DNA from 3 places in the Phyllobacterium sp. CCNWLW109 genome. Region 2 is predicted to be linked to each of the others. Evidence: predicted binding sites of a transcription regulator. Region 2 holds the regulator's gene; each other region holds the start of a gene.
What was found. Region 2 encodes LexA, which represses DNA repair genes until DNA is damaged. Its sites were predicted from a motif close to TGTTCNNNNTGTGTTCNG; they were not measured.

Region 1 (2,273 bases), 470 kb from region 2:
CGGTGTTGATATCGAAAGCGCGGATGACACCGGACTGTTCCTTCGTCGAATAATTATCATTGACCGCGCCACCGATTATGATCTTTCCCGCTGCCACAACAGGCGGCGACGTGGAATAGTAATAGCCTGCGGGGTTATAGGGCATGCCTTTTTCAAGATGCAGCGTGCCTTTGTCAGCAAAGGACGAGCAAATCTGGCCATTGGCCGCATCAAGCGCAATCAAACGCGCGTCGGACGTCGGCAGATAGACGCGTTCGGCACAAGGCTGGCCTGGCGTGGCAGCAGGATCGGCATAATAGGAAACACCGCGGCAGGTCTGGTGCTGACGATCGGGATTCATGCCGGAATTGGAATCAAACTTCCACTTTTCCTTGCCTGTTGCCGCATCAAGCGCGATGGCCCAATTGTGCGGCGTGCAGATAAAAAGTGTATCGCGAACCTTGAGCGGCGTGACCTGATAAGTGGTCTCGCCAACATCCTCCGGCAACTTGACGTCGCCAGTCTGATAGGTCCAGGCGACTTGCAGCTTGTCAACGTTTTCGGTGGTGATCTGCTTCAACGGTGAATAACGCTGACCATAGGGCGTACGCCCATATTGGTGCCAATCGCCCTCCGGCATATTGCCGCCCAGATCGACAGTATCCGACACAATTTCCCTGCTTAATTCACCCGTAATTTGCAACGGATCCTGGGTCATCGAATAGCCTGCAACAACCAGCGCCACAACAACAGCAACGGACAACGACAGAGCCGGAACAGCGGAGGAAGAACCAGCACCGCTTGCAGATGAATTCAAGCCCCGCCTGATCCATGGTGTGAGCAGCCACAGGCCAAGGATCATGATGACGCCGCCGCGTGGCGCAAGCTGCCACCAGTCGAAGCCGATTTCCCAAATGGCCCAGCCAAGCGTTCCTACCACCAGCAGAGCATAAAGCAGCAGAGCGGATGACCGCCTGCGGAAGAGCAGAAAAGCAACCACAAGGAACGCAAGCGCAGCAATGATATAATACCAACTGCCGCCCAGGACAGCGAGCCATACACCGCCGACGCCAAGAGCCGCGCCAATGAGAAGGAAAACGAGTGCCGTGAGAGTGATTGCCATGAGGAAAGTCCCTTTCCGATCTCAATCAAAACCAGATGATCCTGACATGAGGCGACGAATGTTGCCATCGGCTGTCAAAACCTTGAAGTCACGAGTCATTAATCAAAATGGGTAGGCTCATAAATCGAGTGACGCAATATCCTGACTTGATATTTCAACCGCCCACTTCAATTGAAAGTGGGGGGCTAATTGCAATTGTTCTCTTTTTGTATCGCATTTTTCTGGTTTTTCGGTACCGAATCACTACATTGGGTTCAAATGTCTGGATTACCTGACGATATTCCGTTTTTCGACGAACCTGATGCGCCCCGCCAGCCTTCGGGCATAGCTGCACGCGCCATGCAGGCGCGTAGTGCACCACCTTATCTCAATGGACTTAACCCCGAACAGCGACTGGCGGTTGAAACCACCGAAGGGCCTGTACTCGTTCTGGCTGGTGCTGGCACTGGCAAAACACGGGTTCTGACTTCCCGTATTGCGCATATCCTTTCGCTCGGCAAAGCTTGGCCAAGCCAGATACTCGCCGTCACCTTCACTAATAAAGCAGCACGCGAGATGAAGGAGCGCATTGGCGTTCTCGTCGGCGGTGCTGTCGAAGGCATGCCATGGCTCGGCACGTTCCACTCCATCGGCGTCAAGCTATTGCGCCGCCATGCGGAACTCGTGGGGTTGCGCTCCGATTTCACCATTCTTGATACGGATGATGTCATAAGGCTGATCAAGCAGATCATTCAGGCGGAAGGGCTGGATGACAAGCGCTGGCCCGCCAAGCAATTTGCGCTGATGATTGATGGCTGGAAGAACAAAGGGCTCGGACCCTCCGAAATTGCTGAAGGCGATGCCCGGTCGTTTGCCAATGGTAAGGGCCGCGAACTTTACACCGCCTACCAGAACCGTCTGAAAACATTGAATGCCTGCGATTTTGGCGATTTGCTATGCCATCCAATCCGGATGTTCCGCGCCTATCCCGATATCCTCAAGGAATATCACGCCAAGTTCCGCTATATTCTCGTCGACGAGTATCAAGACACCAATACCGCGCAATATATGTGGCTGCGCCTGATCGCGCAGGGTTCGAAGAATGTCTGCTGTGTCGGCGATGATGACCAGTCGATCTATGGCTGGCGCGGGGCAGAGGTAGACAATATTCTACGCTTCGAAAAGGATTTCC
Region 2 (2,273 bases):
TTGCCATTGGTAGCATTGGCAATTGGTTTGACGGGACGGGCATCCTATCCTGCGATTATGGTCTCAGAAGACGGAAAACTGGTCGCGTTAAGAACGGACGACGACCATCTGGCGATCAATAAACAAGCAGGCAGCGCCTTCAGCCTCGATAATTGGCAGTTGGGGTATAGGGCCGGGCAGATTATTAAGCCGGCAATGAAAGGCGATGTTGCAAGCGGCGTTCAGTTCGAATGTAACAATAAGCTTTGCACTGCCCGGGAGCCGGGAGGATTAATCGTTGCCTATACCGATGATGCAACAAGAACAGCAGATGCATGCCTAGAAGGGGATATCATCATTTTGGCTTTTGCCGCGAGGGCTGCAAATTGTCCAAATGCTGGAAAATTGTTGCTTTCATCGCAAATGCTGGCGCTCAAAGGCGCTGCGGAGATCAGGTTTGATGCTCCACAATCTGACTCTGTCGAAGCCGATTCCACACCAGTTGGCACCGATTTGGCAAAACAAGAGCTTTCTCAACGCCTGAATTCGGTTGATATAAAATATGCGATTGGCACGCCCAACCGCCCTTGGAATAATTACCGCATCTATTCCCGCGCCGCGCGCAATCTTGAAGAGCGGCAACTATCCAAGAAACCACCGGATACAGGCAAGAAAATGTAGTTCGGCGTTTATGGTAGTCCTAAACATTTTTCGCTAGCTGCCATTCTGTGGCTGTTCGAATGGAGCCTACGAACAAAAGCACACCGTCCAGCGAAGCGTAAACGCCATCAATATCTGCGTATCAGACCGACCAGCTTGCCCTGTACCTGAACGCGGTCCGGTCCAAAGATGCGGGTTTCATAGGCGGGGTTTGCTGCTTCGAGAGCAATGGATGCACCTTTTCGGCGAAAACGCTTCAACGTTGCTTCTTCATCATCCACGAGTGCCACAACGATTTCACCGGGGCTCGCGGTATCTCCGCGCTTGATAACAACAGTGTCGCCGTCAAAAATACCCGCTTCGATCATGGAGTCACCTTTGACCTCAAGCGCATAATGCTCACCGCTGCCGATCATATCGGGCGGGAGATTGAGCATGTGAGTCTGGTTTTGAATTGCAGCGATCGGCACACCGGCAGCGATACGTCCCATAACAGGAATGCTGATCATGTTGGCAGCAACAATATCGGCAGTGCTTGCTTGCGGGCGAGGCGGCGCAACATTTCGTCCCAAACTGCCTTCAATAACGCTCGGAGAAAATTTGCGTTGCGCGTTCAGACCCGGCGCAATCGAGTCGGGCAGGCGAAGCACTTCCAGCGCCCGTGCCCTATTTGCTAGCCGACGAATAAATCCTCGCTCCTCCAGTGCGGTAATCAGGCGATGAATGCCGGATTTGGATGCGAGATCAAGTGCGTCCTTCATTTCATCAAAAGAAGGGGGAATGCCCGTTTCCTTCAACCGTTCATGTATGAAGAGCAGAAGTTCATGTTGTTTGCGCGTCAGCATAGGGGCGATCCTTAAGTGTGGAATCGGAAAAACAAAACCAGAACAAACACTATATGTTCCAGTTGTGTTCCACAAGGATTAATATCTGGTATAAACCAGCCCTATATGCCCAATTACTCTGAAAATCAGATGGAATGACGCAAAATATGGGCCTATCCGCCTATCGGAGGACCGCTCGACTGGCGTAATGTGAGTTCCACGGGCCATAATTCATGAATATTGTCCACGGGTTCGCCATCAAGGACGCGCACGAGCATTTCAGCGATTCTCGTGGCGGCGGAGCGCATTGATGATCGTGTGGTGGTCATGGATGGAACCATGTTGCTGGCATTGAGATATGGAAAGACATCGTCATGGGTGATGAGCGATACTTGTTTGCCCAACTGATAACCCTTGTTGCGAACTGCACGTGACACGCCCAAAGCGGTCATCATTGATCCTGCAATGATTGCTGTCGGTTGCGGAGTGCATGAAAGCAGCCGTTGCGTTTCACGAAAGCCGATTTCATCAGAGAAGTAGTCGTGTACGATGAAGCGCGGGTCGATTTCGACGCCGCGTTCGCTTAGCGCTTGGCGATATCCGAGCTCGCGATGCTCAGAGAACGTAAACCCTCTTAACCCGTCAATCATGGCTATATGCCGATGTCCAAGGTCGAGGAGGTGGCTTGCGGCCTGATAGAATGCGCCCTGATTGTCGATATCCAGCCAGGCATGGGGCCTGTCTATGTTCGTACGGCCATGCAGAACAAAAGGAAAGTTTGCATCGATCAGCATGGATACGCGCTCATCG
Region 3 (2,273 bases), on a different contig from region 2:
CAGGGCTTAACTGCCGCGCCTAACTTTTCAGGCGGACTTAGTTTTCTTGTTCCGTTGGGCCAAGAAGCCTGTCTCTTTCGCTTATAAAAGTATCAAGCGCCTGATGACCCTTGACTGTCCAGAAAGCGGCTTCCGGCTCGTAATCATATCCCATGAGTTTGGGGGGAATATCCACAGTGGAAAAATTCTGAATCGTTTTGCTTGCAAAGTCGCAGACGTAAAACGGTAGAATCTGGTCGATATGATATTTGGGTTTCTTCCCCAAGCTAACTGCTATCGAAACGGCAATTGCATTTGCCAATCGCATTGAACCTGGCGAATTATTTAAAAGAACGGCAGATGCAAGAATTTTGCGCCACGGATGTTTTTCATTCCTTCTAAATATGAATGCTCCGCTTTGATGGTCGAAATCAGATGGAATTATTGGCCAGGGAGACCGATTCATCACGGCGTCGACATCAATCATAAGAAGGCGTTCGACACCAGCTTCCAGAATTAAAGGCGCTAGCAGGAAGCGTGCGGCGGTATAATAGATTTCACGGCGTGGCAGCCCCTCCGCCAGTGCGCATGGATCAATAGAATAGGTCAGCCTCACGTGCTTGAGAGTCTTGGAAAGGGTAGCCGCTTCCTCGATGACCTTGCCGGAAGGTTGAAGAAGCAGAAGATGGAATGCCTCAGGCTGACCTAGACGTTCGATGGATTTGATCAGCCCCAGAGCGAAATTGTAGAAATAGCGATCATCGCATGCTGCCAGGAGAACATTACCTGAATTTGGCAAATTTCCCTTTATACTTTCACGAAACAGCTCTGTTTCTCGGGCTCTGACCTGTGGCAGCTTTAACGCCTGCCGAGCATTCCGCCTCAACATCCAGCGAAATAATAGTGAATGTCTCTTTTCCGATTTAGGTATGGGAGCGGTGGATTTGGCAGACATGCGATCATTTCTATGACTTTGAGCGTAGTTTCACCTCAATCTATAACACAACCATTATCGCGAAGAAGGGCTTCAGAGCCAGATCAGAAATCCTTCCCATGAGTCTCAACAGCGAAAGGCTGGATGACTCTGAAATCTGCAATTGATGATCTGATTCTAACCATTCGCATCGGGAAGCGCTTGACACTGGATACCTTAAATTTGATAATGGAACATATCATGAACAAACGGGGGTTCTATAGTGGCGATCGTCGATCTAACGGCGTTAAGACGCGATATTGCGTCTTTAAATGAGCAAGGCACGCAAGGTGTGTCTGGCTCTGCCTTTGATCTTGGCTGCCGGGCTGTAGACGGCGTATTTCGGGGTGGCCTTCAGCGAGGCGCTCTGCATGAGGTTTTTGCGAAGGAAAGTGGGGACGCAGGAGCCGCAACAGGTTTTGTTATTGCCCTCGCCTTGCGCGCATCAGCCAACCTAAGCCCCATTCTTTGGATTGAAGAAGATTTTACAGGCAATGAACATGGCTTTCCCTATGCTCCTGGCCTGCATTATTTGGGTCTCGACCCGGAGCGGGTGATTTTCGTTCGGTGCTCCTCGCCTCATAATGTTTTAAAGGCTGCAGCAGACAGCCTTGGCATTCGCGGTATGGGAGCAGTTATTATTGCGCCGTGGGGCCATCCCAAATGTCTGGATTTGACTGCCTCGCGAAAATTACTGCTTAGCGCACAACAGGCCGAAGTGCCCGCCTTTCTCCTGAGGCTGGGAGCTGTTCCGGGTGAAAATGCTGCCGTCACACGGTGGTTAATTCGTGCTGCAACCTCACAATCCCCTGGTGCAAACGCGCCGGGCAACCCTGTTTTTCATGTCCAACTCATTCGCAACAGGCAGGGCAACACAGGCCAATGGCTATTACAATGGGAGAGTGAAAATCATGTTTTCCAACGGATCGAGCCGGTTTTTGGCTCTGTGGTTTCCACATCTTCCTACGGATCGTCTCAAACGCGAAAATTCGCAGCGCGACCGTTCTGATCAGTATCTCATTGTTGTTGACAAGATTGCCAATACTTTACGGCTGGTAGCGGTTGATCAGAGAGCTACAAAAGCAGGTCTATACAAAAGCATGACTTTGGCTGATGCACGTGCGCAGTTTGAAAAGCTGGATATCGCATTTGCCTCACCTCGTCAGGATTCCGCATTTTTGGAGCGTCTGGCAGATTGGTGTGATCGATACACGCCTCTGGTCGCTTTTGACGATCCGGATGGTCTTATCCTCGATATTACAGGTTGTGTTCATCTTTTTGGGGATGAGCACACTATGCTCAAGGATATTCACAATCGTCT

Region 1: the regulator LexA is predicted to act here: its motif matches at 1,299-1,316, upstream of V9K92_RS17515 (ATP-dependent helicase).
Region 3: the regulator LexA is predicted to act here: its motif matches at 1,143-1,160, upstream of V9K92_RS21760 (ImuA family protein).

What each region holds. Positions count from the first base shown of each region.
Region 1 covers NZ_JBBCBK010000004.1:425,859-428,131, reverse strand. The annotation lists gene V9K92_RS17520 (glucose/quinate/shikimate family membrane-bound PQQ-dependent dehydrogenase) at 1-1,102, opposite strand, end outside; gene V9K92_RS17515 (ATP-dependent helicase) at 1,361-2,273, shown strand, end outside.
Region 2 covers NZ_JBBCBK010000004.1:896,732-899,004, forward strand. The annotation lists gene V9K92_RS19740 (ComEC/Rec2 family competence protein) at 1-660, shown strand, start outside; gene lexA (transcriptional repressor LexA) at 768-1,484, opposite strand; gene V9K92_RS19750 (substrate-binding domain-containing protein) at 1,637-2,273, opposite strand, start outside.
Region 3 covers NZ_JBBCBK010000006.1:4,429-6,701, forward strand. The annotation lists gene V9K92_RS21750 (alpha/beta fold hydrolase) at 1-23, shown strand, start outside; gene V9K92_RS21755 (hypothetical protein) at 38-595, opposite strand; gene V9K92_RS21760 (ImuA family protein) at 1,176-1,961, shown strand; gene V9K92_RS21765 (Y-family DNA polymerase) at 1,864-2,273, shown strand, end outside.